2 linked regions of the Cycloclasticus pugetii PS-1 genome follow. The protein of the gene in region 1 interacts with the protein of each later gene in a pairwise test. Links are inferred from orthologs where the notes say so. Each region holds a gene or a part of one and is shown in the gene's direction. Other genes may lie near its edges.

Region 1 (6,805 bases):
CCTGCAAGAAAGTTATTAGACATCTGTCGATCTTTACCTGATCACTGTGAATTAAATTTATCTTTCAATGATGGTGTTCTTATTATTAAATCAGGCAAAAGCAGATTTACACTTAGGACACTGCCATCAGATGAATACCCTCTTTTCGATGAATCAAGTTACCTAAATCAAATAAGCATTAACCAAGAGGTTTTATTAAAAGCCTTTAGTAAAACTATTTTTTGTATGGCACAACAAGATGTTCGTTATTATCTAAATGGTTTAATGATGGAAATTGTTGATGGTGAATTACAAACTGTCGCCTCAGACGGTCATCGACTAGCCCTATCTAAAAATAAAATTGATAATGAAAATCAATCCATTAACCAGGTTATCATTCCAAGAAAAGCAGCCCAAGAATTACTCAGACTAATGGATAAATTTGAAGGTGCTGTTGAGATAAAGATCGCTAAAAACAGTATTAAATTCTCGTTGGGTGATGTTGAACTTAATGCAAAGTTGATTGATGGACGCTTCCCTGATTTTAATAATGTAGTCCCTGAACAAAGTAAACATAGCTTTAATATCAATAAGTTATCTTTTAAATCCGCTTTATCTCGTGTTTCCATTTTATCCAATGAAAAATATAAAGGAATACGTTTAGACTTATCAAACCAATTAATGACTATTAATGCTAATAACCCTGAACAGGATGAAGCCGAAGAAGAAGTAGTGGTTGATTACAATGGTGATGAGATGAGTATGGGCTTTAATTCAAGTTATTTAATGGATGCCCTAAATGTAATTGAATCGGATAATGTGTTAGTTTCTTTTACTGATACAAACAGTAGTTGCTTGCTTGAAAACCCAGAAGATAAGAGAAGTCAATTTATTATTATGCCAATGCGTATATAAACATTTTTACTGTAATTATTTTTCTTGTCTTTAGTCGATATTCAAATTAAAGATGTTAGGAATATTGAAAATATAATATTCCAACCATCTCCTAAGCTTAATATTATTGTTGGGCCTAACGGGAGTGGAAAAACATCAATTCTAGAGTCGCTTTACATACTAAGTAGGGCGCGCTCTTTTAGAACGCAAAATATCACTAAGGTTCTCTCACACAATAAAGATAGCCTTATTGTTTTTGCCCAATTAGCTTATGTGAACGTTTCTCATAAGATAGCGATCAAAAAAAACAAACATAAAACCATTATCAGGATAAATGCTCGATCAGAAAAAAAATCTTCTGAATTATCCCGTCTGTTTCATGCACACCTTATCAGGCCTGAATCCCAAACATTATTAGAAAATGGTGGGGTTGATAGAAGGGCTTTTATTGATACCGGTGTGTTCCACGTGAAACACTCATTTTTGAATATATCGAAGCAATATAACCACTTATTGAAACAGAGGAATAAGTTATTGAAAACCAAACAATTAGATACATTAACTGTTTGGAATAATAAACTGATTGAATACGGTACAATAGTCAGTCATGAAAGAGAGAAGTATCTTGAATTGTTAGATAAAGAACTTAAAGGTATTGCCTGTCAGTTTATTGGTGATGCAGAGGTTACTTTAAATTACTTAAAAGGCTGGGATAAAAGCTTATCGTTTGAGGATGCGCTTAATAAAGCAAAGGACCGAGATATCTTGTATGGCTTCACCACAGCAGGCGCGCATAAAGCAGATATTAAGGTTCTGGTTAATGGAAGGTTAGCACAGGATTATTTATCCAGAGGGCAGATGAAACTGCTGGTCATTGCGATGTATTTAGCGCAAATTAAGTTAATGCGTGATCGAGTATCTAAGTCGGTTTGTGTGTTATTGGATGATTTAGGTGCTGAGCTTGATAGGGAGAATGTAAGAAAAGTAATGTTTTTTTTACAGAAACTAAATATACAGACTTTCGTGACGACAACAAATATAGATTTGTTTTTAGAGTTTATTGATGCGAAAGAAACTAAGGTGTTTCACGTGAAACGTGGAGTTATGCAGATAGAGGATAGTTAAGTGAGCGAAGAAAAAAACAATGAGACTTATGATTCATCAAATATACAAGTTCTAAAGGGCTTAGATGCGGTTAGAAAGCGCCCGGGAATGTATATAGGTGATACCGATGATGGTTCAGGCTTACATCATATGGTGTTTGAGGCGGTTGATAATTCTATTGATGAGGCTTTAGCAGGCTACTGCACAGAGGTTGGTGTAATTATTCATGAAGATAATTCGGTTACTATCACAGATGACGGTCGTGGTATTCCTGTTGATATCCATCCCGATGAGGGGAGATCAGCTGCTGAAGTCATTATGACGGTGCTCCACGCAGGCGGTAAGTTTAATGATAACGCTTACAAAGTGTCCGGTGGATTGCATGGTGTGGGTGTGTCTGTTGTTAACGCGCTATCTGACGAATTAGAGTTAACTATAAACAGGGAAGGTAGTCAGCATTATCAGCTGTATAAAAAAGGTGAACCTGTAGAGCCGTTAAAAGTTGTAGGACCAACTGAAAAAACAGGAACAAGTCTGAGGTTTAAACCAAGTATCGGTACCTTCAGTAATATTGAATTTCATTTTGACTTATTGGCAAAAAGGCTACGAGAATTATCGTTTTTGAATTCTGGTGTAAGAATTAGGTTATCGGATGAGCGCACCGCAAAAGAAGAGATCTTTGAATATGAAGGTGGGATTAAAGCGTTTGTTAATCACCTAAATAAAAATAAATCTCAAATCCATGAAAATATTATTTATATCAACGTAGATAAGAATGATGTGAATGTGGAGGTGGCTTTGCAATGGAATGATTCTTATCAAGAGAATATTTTTTGTTATACAAATAACATTCCTCAGAGAGATGGGGGGACACATTTAGCAGGTTTTAGAGCAGGTCTCACTCGAACATTAAATCAATATATAGAAGGTAGCGGCCTAGCAAAAAAACAGAAGGTGACAACATCGGGTGATGATGCGCGTGAAGGGCTGACGGCAGTCTTATCAGTTAAAGTACCAGATCCTAAGTTTTCATCACAAACGAAAGACAAATTGGTGTCTTCGGAAGTGAAATCCATTGTTGAGTCATCCTTAGCTGAAGCGCTACAAGAGTTTTTGTTAGAAAACCCAACAGAAGCAAAAGAAATAGCTGGCAAAATGCTAGAAGCAGCCAGGGCGAGAGATGCGGCTAGAAAAGCAAGGGAAATGACACGACGTAAGTCTGCTTTAGATATTGCTGGTTTGCCTGGGAAATTAGCTGATTGCCAAGAAAAAGACCCTGCATTATCAGAAATATTTCTAGTGGAAGGGGACTCGGCTGGAGGCTCAGCAAAGCAAGGCAGAGATCGAAGAACTCAAGCGATATTGCCGTTGAAAGGAAAAATACTCAATGTAGAAAAAGCTCGGTTCGATAAAATGTTATCGTCGGATGAAGTGGGAACCTTAATAACAGCATTGGGTTGTGGTATTGGTAAGGAAGAGTATAAGCCAGAAAATCTTCGTTATCATAAGATCATTATCATGACAGATGCCGATGTGGATGGCTCACATATACGAACATTGTTATTAACTTTTTTCTATCGCCAAATGCCTGAGTTGATTGAGAATGGTAATGTCTATATTGCGCAACCGCCTTTATATAAGGTAAAAAAAGGTAAACAAGAATATTATGTTAAGGATGATAATGAGCTGAATAGTTACCTTCTACAATTGGCTTTACAAAAAGCAAGTTTAGTTATTAATGAGACAACACCAGCTATTACAGGGCTTGCGCTAGAAGAACTTGCAAAAGAACATATTCAAATTGAAGGAATGATTGCGAGACTGGCGGGGCGTTATGATGAGTTGATTTTAAACGAGCTATTGGTTTCTACTGAAATAACAGAATCTGTTAGTGAAGACGAGTTAAATGATTGGTTACAAGACTTAGAAAAAAACCTAAACGGAATAGAAAGTTGCCCAACCCAATATAGTTTGTCATTAAAGTACCAACAAGATAATTGGTCGGTTCACTGTATAACCATGTCTCATGGAGTAGAGAAATCTTTTGAAATGCCACGTCTATTCTTTAAATCAGGTGAATATAAACGCTTAGTCAGTTTTGGTAAAACATTAGTGGGTATGTTTGAGGAAGACACGCACCTTAATATTGCTGATAAGAAACATACTGTGACTAGTTTTAAAGAAGTTTTTGAATTATTAATGAAAGAAGCAAGAAAAGGTCAACAAATCCAGCGTTATAAAGGGCTAGGAGAAATGAACCCAGATCAACTATGGGAGACAACATTAGATGCAGACTCAAGACGTTTATTGCAGGTAAGAATAGAGGATGCCATTGCAGCTGATGGAGTGTTTACAACATTAATGGGAGATGAAGTAGAACCTAGGCGAAACTTTATAGAAAAAAACGCATTAGAAGTAGCAAACTTAGATGTGTAGTTTTTTATGAAAAAATAACACACATAAACCAGAAGGGTTATGAGTCGTTTAAAAGTATCAAAGGCGGAAATTAAATTTCCGCTTTTTTTTGAAAAATCGGAAATGAATTTCACTAAAGGCTTTATCCTTTGCTGTAGAGCTTAAAAATAAAAAACGCATACAAACGGGTTGCTTTATGTGAAAAGGCTTCTTAAATAAGCTTTCAGGAGCTTATTTTTACCCTGGATTTAAAAAAATTTATTGAAGCCGTGTGAAAAACAAATTAAATAATTACAAGATAGGTATATTTAAGGTATGTATTAATTGTCGAAACATCTGTTAGCAGAGGTTTAGATAGTTTGATTCCTTATAAGAAATAAAAGCAATGGTTAGCTTTACCAATATAAGCCTGTATTTATTCATCGAATGATGCAAGATCACAAAGTAAATCAGGTCTAGGTTTGTTTAAGAGAGGGTTCTTTTATTTTAGCGATTAGTTTATATCTGGAAATCGCACCAAATTAATTCATTAATTTTTTTAGGCTCATTTTTATGAGCTTTTTTTGTGCAATAATTCTAAATATATAGTCATTATCCATTAAAAACAAAGGGTTATATTCTGGCATGATATTCGCATTTTAGTACCTTCCATTGACAAGATAAAAGGTAATGAATGATGAAATATTCAGGAAAAGTGACAGGGATTGCGGCATTAATTGCTGCTCAAGTCATGACTGGTTCTGTATTGGCTGGTGCAAAATTTGAAGGTTCAGATGGTAAATGGATAAGTTTCGGTGTGGGCGTGAGAACAAGTTTCACTGCAGTAGAGGATGCGTCGCCTAGTGGGGATGATTGGTCAAATGATTTTAACTTGGATAGCGCGCGAATCTATATTAATGGTCAAATTTCTGAAAATTTCGGGTTTGAATTAAATACCGAGACATTTTGGAGTAGTTCTAATGCACCATTTGATGAGGAGTTTGGAATTTTAGATGCTATTGCAAAGTTTAAGATTAACCCTGCACTAAATATATGGGCTGGCCGCATGCTAGTGCCTGCTGATCGTGAAGAAATGAGTGGTCCATACTACGCCAATATATGGAATGCTTTTAAAACCCCATTTGGCCCTGCTGATCAAGGAGAAGATCATGGAAAAGGTAATGCAGGTCTATATGGCCGTGATGAAGGTGTAACGGTATGGGGTCGTTTAGGAGCTGAGGAGCGTTTTACCTATGCTGTCGGTGTTTTTGAAGGTTATGAAAGTGCAGGGATGGGTGATGCGGACCCAGATGATAACTTTTTATATGCAGCGAGGTTCAGTTATAACTTCTTAAATGTTGAAAAAGCACCTGGTTATTACACAGGTAGTACATCATACGGTGCAGCGGGCGATATTTTTACTGTCTCAGTGGCTGCTCAATTTGAGGAAGATGCTACCGGTATTGTTGGTGATTTAGGTGATTTCACAGCCTTATATACAGATGTTTTATATGAAAACGTGTTGGAAAACGAAGGTGTTTTGACCATTGAAGCAGCCTATAAAGACTTTGATTTAGACGGAAAAACAAATGCATTTGGTTTATTTGAAGGTGATTCATGGAAAGCAACAACACTTTACTTGTTTCCAAACAAGTTAGGTATAGGCAAGGTTCAACCTTACTTTTCTTACTCAGAAGTAAACCCAGATAACGGCAGCGATTCTGAAACAATTGATGCTGGTTTTAATTATGTTATCGATGGGTTTAACTCTCGAATTTCTGTGGCTTACTCAAGCACAGACAACGGAACAAATGATATGGATGCTTTTGTTATCGGTTATCAATTCCAGTATTAATAATTAGCTCAACACTATTAAATAGGGAAATCAAAATGAATATAAAACGAAAATTAGTTACATCATTAGTTTCAGCAGGTGCCTTAATAGCAAGTAATGTCTATGCGGCAGAAGATACAATTAAGGTAGGGGTATTGCATTCATTATCAGGCACCATGGCAATCAGTGAAACGACATTAAAAGATACGGTTTTAATGTTAATTGAAGAGCAAAATAAAAAAGGTGGTTTGCTAGGGAAGAAACTAGAACCCGTTGTGGTTGATCCTGCTTCAAATTGGCCATTATTTGCTGAGAAAGCGAAGGAGTTAATTGATAAAGATAAGGTATCAGCGGTATTTGGTTGTTGGACTTCAGTGTCACGTAAATCAGTATTACCTGTGTTTGAAGAGTCAGACAGTATACTTTTTTATCCAGTACAGTACGAAGGCGAAGAGTCTTCTAAAAATGTTTTCTATACTGGGGCTGCACCTAATCAACAAGCTATTCCAGCGGTAGATTACCTGATGAGTGACATTGGTGTTGAGCGTTGGGTATTAGCCGGAACTGATTATGTCTACCCACGAACAACAAACAAAATTC
Region 2 (6,788 bases), 700 kb from region 1 along the record:
AAAAGCCCAGTCGCTAGGGGTGACGGTATTATCAGAAGACGATTTAATAAAGCTAATAGCAAAGGACTGAATATAACTGTAACGCTATGGATGCCGATTTAGAAACGCAAGTTTGCGTGTTACAAAGCCATATGGATGGCATGATTTCGCGTGCGCAAAAGAATGAGGAAATGTTGAAACGTTTTCAAGACTTGGAAATGCGTTTATTGTCACTGAATTCTTTACGTGAATTAATTGAGCATATTAACGACGATGCCCAGTTAGCCTTTAATCTCGACTCTTTATCGTTGGTGCTCGCAGATGAAGATGATGAGATAAAGCAGTTTCTTACCGAGGATGGTTTTAGGTTTGATGAATACCCGAATATTATTTTTTTATCTAAGGGAGGGGTGTTTAAAGATGAGCTGGGTTTGTCTCAACGAATTTTGCTAGGCGCTGCTAATGATGTCCTACCCCAGGTTTTTTGGCCAGCTAATAAAACAGCGCCAAAGACAGTAGCGATTATTCCTCTTGTGCGGCGTGGTATTTATCTGGGCTGTATGGTGTTTGGTAGTGAAGATGAGGGACGTTTTCAAGTAGAAATGGCGACATATTTTTTGGAGCGTCTAGGTAAGGTGATGAGCGTGTGCATGGAAAACACGCTGAATTATGAACAGCTCAGGCGCACTAGCCTATTTGATACGCTGACAGGGGTGAATAATAGGCGGTTCTTTGAACAACGGATGGATGAAGAGATGCTTCGCTGCTTAAGAACGGGTGATAGTCTGTCGTGTTTGTTTATTGATATAGACTTTTTTAAGGCGGTGAACGATAACTTTGGGCATCAAGTAGGTGATCTGGCGCTTCGACACGTGGCGGAGACATTACGTGGTCAATTGCGAGCAAATGACATTCTGGCGCGTTATGGTGGTGAAGAGTTTGTGGCGATATTGCCAACTGCCTCTGAGAAGAAGGGTATTGAAGTAGCAGAAAGGATGCGGCAGTCGGTTGCTAATGCCTCAATAGAAATGGCCGGCGAAAGTTCACTAGCGCTGACCGTTTCAATTGGTGTTTCAACGTTTGTTGTTGCAGAACCAGGGGTATCTAAGCCTTTGGGGGCTAGTCAGTTAATAGATGTTGCCGATAAGGCTTTGTATCAGGCAAAAAAATCTGGGCGTAATCTCGTGCGCAGTGGTGGAGAAGTAAAGTCGTGCTCAGTTGTTGATAAAAGAGCCGAGTAGCACGCTGGGTTTGTTTCTATGGTTCAGTATAGGGCGTAGCGGCTTCTTTAGGTCATATTTTATGGCGATGTAATGGCGATGTAATGGCGAAAGCTTAGGAGCATTGTTTTGTGCGGGCAAACAAAGTTATCAAGAGCACCGTTTTTCGGGTATAATTTCGGCTTTATTTAGCATAAATTTTTTGGCGATAAAAAGCTGATGTGAAGTATATTTTTATCGCTTTCTTAATGTTTTTTTGAATTATTTGGCATCCTAGGAGATACCGATACATGTCTGAGCTTGTAAAAGAAACGATCCCCGTCAATATTGAAGATGAGATGCGCCAGTCTTATTTAGACTACGCGATGAGTGTTATTGTTGGGAGAGCCTTGCCAGATGTACGTGATGGCTTAAAGCCAGTGCACCGTAGGGTGTTGTACGCAATGAATGTGTTGAACAACGATTGGAATAAACCTTATAAGAAATCCGCCCGTATTGTTGGGGATGTTATTGGTAAATATCACCCTCATGGTGATACCGCTGTGTATGACACCATCGTTCGGATGGCGCAGCCTTTTTCTATGCGTCATATGTTGGTGGATGGTCAGGGTAACTTTGGTTCAGTTGATGGTGATTCTGCAGCGGCGATGCGGTATACCGAAATCAGAATGTCAAAGTTGTCGCATGAAATGTTAACTGACCTAGATAAGGAAACAGTTGATTTTACTGCTAACTACGATGAATCAGAGCACGAACCCAGTGTGTTGCCTGCGCGTGCTCCTTTACTGCTCATTAATGGTTCGTCTGGTATAGCGGTGGGCATGGCGACGAATATTCCGCCACATAATCTTGCGGAAGTAACCTCAGCATGTCTGCGTTTGATTGAGGAGCCTGAAACAACCATTGATCAATTGCTGGAATATATTCCAGGGCCTGATTTTCCAACGGCAGGTATTATCAATGGTGCCACCGGTATTCGCGAAGCTTACCAAACAGGCCGCGGTAAAATTTACCTACGTGCGCGTTACCATGTTGAAGGCGAAGAAAGTTCAAATAGTAAGCTGTCTATTATCGTCACTGAATTGCCGTATCAAGTAAATAAAGCACGCTTGATGGAGAAAATTGCTCATCTTGTTAAAGATGGCAAGCTAGAAGGTATTTCAGGCCTGCGTGATGAGTCAGATAAAGACGGCATGCGTATGGTGATAGAGCTTAAACGTGGCGAAGTGCCTGAAGTGATTATCAATAATTTATATCAACACACGCAACTTCAGAATGTGTTCGGTATTAACATGGTGGCGCTGATCGATGGTCGCCCTAAATGTTTGAACCTTAAGCAAATCCTTAATGCGTTTATTGATCATCGACGTGAAGTCGTAACGCGCAGAACAATTTATGACTTACGTAAAGCGCGTGAGCGTGCTCATACCCTAGAAGGGTTAGCGATTGCGTTGTCGAACATTGATGAAATGATCGCGATGATTAAGGCAGCAAAGACCCCTGCCGAAGCAAAGGTGAGCTTGCTGGGAGCAGCTTGGGAGCCTGGTTTAGTAGCTGACTTATTATCAAAAGCAGACTCAAGCCGTTCTCGCCCAGATAAGCTTGAAGAGCAATATGGCATTGTTGATGGGCGTTATCATTTGTCTCCTGCGCAAGCGCAGGCTATTTTAGAGTTGCGCCTGCACCGTTTGACAGGGCTTGAGCAAGATAAGATTCTTCAAGAATATAAAGATCTTCTTGTTGTAATTGATGACCTTTTAGATATTTTGGCGAACAGGGATCGCTTGATGTCAGTGATCAGTGAAGAGCTGAAAACACTGATAGAAGAATATAAAGAAGAGCGTAGAACAGAAATTGTTGATAAGTTTTTAAACCTCACGGCAGAAGATTTAATTACCGAAGAAGATATGGTGGTGACTTTGTCGCATGAGGGTTATGTGAAATCACAGCCGCTTACTTCATATACTGCGCAACGTCGTGGTGGAAAGGGTAAAACAGCCGCAAACACAAAGAATGAAGACTTTATTGATAAGCTGTTTATTGCCAACACACATGACACAGTTTTATGTTTCTCGAGTAAAGGGAAAGTCTATTGGTTGCGCGTGTTCAATTTGCCGGTGGCCAGTAGGGTTGCGAGAGGTAAACCGATTGTCAATTTGCTGCCGCTAGACAGTGACGAACGTATTAACGCTATTTTGCCAATTCGTGAGTTCAATGAAGATGAATATATTTTCATGGCTACTGAATCGGGCACGGTTAAAAAGACCCATATTAAAGAGTTTGAAAAACCACGTGCGAACGGCAAAATTGCTATTGATTTGCGTGATGACGATACCTTAGTTGGCGTTGCAGTCACCGATGGCGAAAAAGACGTTATGTTATTTGCTAGCTCAGGCAAGGTAGCTAGTTTTAAAGAGGCAGATGTTCGGGTGATGGGACGTACAGCAAGTGGTGTTCGGGGTATGCGTTTAAAAGATGAAGAACATATTATTTCATTGATTATTTCAGAACCAGGCACTGTTTTAACATTAACCCAAAATGGTTACGGTAAGCGCACAAAAATTGAAGAGTATCCGATTCATAAGCGAGGTGGGCAAGGGGTTATAGCAATGCAAACCAGTGAACGTAATGGTGCGTTGGTCGGTGCTGTCTTGGTAGATGAAAGCGACGAGCTAATGCTGATCACCGATGGCGGTACATTGGTTAGAACGCGAACCAGTGAAATATCAATTTTAGGGAGAAATACACAAGGTGTTCGTGTTATTCGTCCCGCTAAGAATGAAAAAGTCATCGGTTTAGATCGTATTGCTAGCTTAGATGATGAAGAGGGTGAAGAAGTCGCCCTTGATGAAGAAATTACAGATTAATTGTTTTAAGGAGAGTTAGATGTCCCGTGTATATAATTTCAGTGCCGGCCCGGCTGCAGTACCTGTAGACGTATTGAAAAAAGCCCAACAAGAAATGCTTGAGTGGCATGACTCGGGTATGTCTGTTATGGAAATGAGTCACCGTGGTAAAGACTTTATTTCAATTGCAGAAAAAGCAGAAGCCGATGTTCGAGAACTAATGAACGTTCCTGAGAACTATAAGGTTCTATTTTTACAAGGTGGTGCAACAACCCAATTTTCAATGGTGCCGATGAATTTACTTCGCGGTAAAGATAAAACCTGTTATGTCAATACAGGTGCTTGGTCTAAAAAAGCCATTAAAGAAGCTAAAATTCATAGCAATGTGCACATTTCGGCCAGCTCAGAATCGACTAACTTCACTACAATCCCAGCAGTAGACAGTTGGGATGTTGATCAAAATGCGGCCTACTTGCATTACACCAGTAATGAAACCATTGGTGGTGTTGAATTTCACTCTATACCCGATGTAGGTGATATAGATTTGGTTGCGGACATGTCATCAAATATTTTATCTAGAGAGTTTGATGTCAGTAAGTTTGGTGTCATTTATGCTGGCGGTCAGAAGAATATGGGGCCATCGGGTATAGCGCTTACAATAGTGCGTGAAGACTTGATTGGCAATGTGAAAGCCGGTTCGCCGTCCATGATGGATTATAAAAATCATGCAGATGCAGGGTCAATGTTTAATACACCTGCCACCTACAGCTGGTACTTAATGGGCTTAGTGTTTGAGTGGATAAAAGAGCAAGGCGGTGTGTCAGCGATAGAAGCACAAAATGTTCGTAAGGCTGAAAAACTTTATGCTGCGATTGATAACTCAGATTTTTATGCAAACCCTGTCGAGTTGACCTCACGATCAAGAATGAATATTCCATTTACCTTGGCAAATGCTGAATTAGAAGGCTTATTTTTAAGTGAAGCTAAATCAGCTGGCCTAGTCACTTTAAAGGGTCATCGATCAGTAGGGGGTATGCGTGCCAGCATTTATAATGCAATGCCAGAAGAAGGGGTTGATGCATTGATCAGTATGATGGCTGAGTTTGAAAGAACAAAGGCATAGACAAACAGTTAATAATTTATAGGTTAGTAAACATGTACAAAATACAAACATTGAACAACATTTCTGTAAAAGGCCTTGAGAAATTTCCAAGAGAGACCTATGAAGTGGCCTCTGAAATTCAAAACCCAGATGCTTATATGCTGCGTTCTTTAAAGCTGCATAATGTAGATATACCTGAAAGTGTTTTAGCAATTGGACGAGCCGGTGCCGGTGTTAATAATATACCCATTGAGAAAATGAGTGCACGAGGTGTTCCTGTGTTTAATGCACCAGGCGCTAATGCAAATGCGGTAAAAGAATTAGTTTTAACAGGTATGCTTTTAGGTTGCCGAAATATATGTCAGGCGTGGGAATGTGCAAAAAACCTTACAGGCGATGACGAGTCCATTAGTAAAGAAGTAGAGCAAGTTAAGAAAAAATTTGTAGGCTTTGAATTACCAGGTCGTACATTAGGCGTTATTGGCTTAGGTGCGATTGGCACATCCGTGGCGAATATGGCGCGAGATTTAGGCATGAACGTTGTAGGATATGACCCAGCGTTGACTGTTGAGCGTGCGTGGCAGCTATCATCATCTATTGAATCTGCAAATACAGTCGATGAGTTGTTAGCAAAGTCTGATTTTGTGACGATCCACGTGCCGTTTAATGAGGGAACAAAGAACCTCATTAATGCACGTCGTATTAACACGATGAATGATAATGCGATTATTTTGAATTTTTCTCGCAACGGAATTGTAAATGATGAAGACGTTGTTGAAGCGTTAAATGCCGGTAAGCTGTATTCATACATTTGTGATTTTCCAAGTAACCTATTAAAAGATCACCCGCGTGTCATTACCTTGCCACATCTTGGGGCTTCTACAGGGGAAGCTGAAGAAAATTGTGCAATTATGATTGCTGATCAATTAAAGGATTTCCTAGAAAATGGAAATATCAAAAACTCGGTGAATTTTCCACAAGTCAAGATGCCACGAGTGAGTGGTTACCGTATGGCTATTGCAAATTCTAATGTACCTAATATGGTTGGGCAAATTTCGAGTATTCTTGCGGAAACAGGTCATAACATCTTAGATTTATTGAATAAATCGAGAGGCGACTTGGCGTATACCTTATTAGATGTGGATACAGAAATTACAAAAGACGTCGTTGATCAAATTAAAGCCATTGATGGTGTTCTATCTGTTAGAACGATTTAAGAGGTGAGCATGGGTGTTAATGATTCATTATCTGAGTTAAGAGGCGCTATCGATGAGCTAGATAGTCAATTATTAACCCTGTTTAATCAGCGAGCTGATTTGGCAAAAGCGGTTGCGGCAGTAAAGTTACGTGAAGGAGAAACGGTAGATTTTTATCGTCCAGACCGTGAGGCTTCGGTCTTAAGGCGTGTTAAGGAGCAAAACCCAGGGCCTTTAAAAGATGAGCATGTGGCACGAATTTATCGTGAATTAATGTCATCGTGTTTGGCGCTGGAAAAGCCGCTGACGGTGGCTTACCTTGGTCCGTCAGGCACCTTTACGCAAGAAGCTGCCTTAAAACATTTTGGACATGCTGTACGCACTGTTGAGACGGCGACCATTGCTGATATTTTTCATGAGGTGGAAAATGGAGAGGCTCACTATG

The links.
Region 2: the proteins of gyrB (region 1) and gyrA interact in binary tests that used the Escherichia coli proteins (3 or more experiments, as listed by UniProt). The link is inferred for Cycloclasticus pugetii PS-1 from one-to-one orthologs.

Annotation. Positions count from the first base shown.
Region 1 is NZ_ARVU01000001.1:1,826-8,630, forward strand. The notes cover bases 1,599-4,705. They hold gyrB (DNA topoisomerase (ATP-hydrolyzing) subunit B), read left to right. Parts: upstream 1,599-1,998; coding sequence 1,999-4,413; downstream 4,414-4,705. Other genes in these bases: recF (DNA replication/repair protein RecF), read left to right, coding at 1,599-1,998. In the rest of the region: dnaN (DNA polymerase III subunit beta), read left to right, coding at 1-894; more of recF, read left to right, coding at 919-1,598; CYCPU_RS0100025 (hypothetical protein), read left to right, coding at 5,066-6,226; urtA (urea ABC transporter substrate-binding protein), read left to right, coding at 6,262-6,805. UniProt on the Escherichia coli protein: DNA gyrase negatively supercoils closed circular double-stranded DNA in an ATP-dependent manner to maintain chromosomes in an underwound state.
Region 2 is NZ_ARVU01000001.1:698,973-705,760, forward strand. What follows is about bases 1,188-4,277. They hold gyrA (DNA gyrase subunit A), read left to right. Parts: upstream 1,188-1,489; coding sequence 1,490-4,066; downstream 4,067-4,277. Other genes in these bases: CYCPU_RS0103440 (GGDEF domain-containing protein), read left to right, coding at 1,188-1,220; serC (3-phosphoserine/phosphohydroxythreonine transaminase), read left to right, coding at 4,086-4,277. Outside these bases: NAD-dependent DNA ligase LigA, read left to right, coding at 1-70; more of CYCPU_RS0103440, read left to right, coding at 87-1,187; more of serC, read left to right, coding at 4,278-5,168; CYCPU_RS0103455 (phosphoglycerate dehydrogenase), read left to right, coding at 5,201-6,364; pheA (prephenate dehydratase), read left to right, coding at 6,374-6,788. UniProt on the Escherichia coli protein: A type II topoisomerase that negatively supercoils closed circular double-stranded (ds) DNA in an ATP-dependent manner to maintain chromosomes in an underwound state.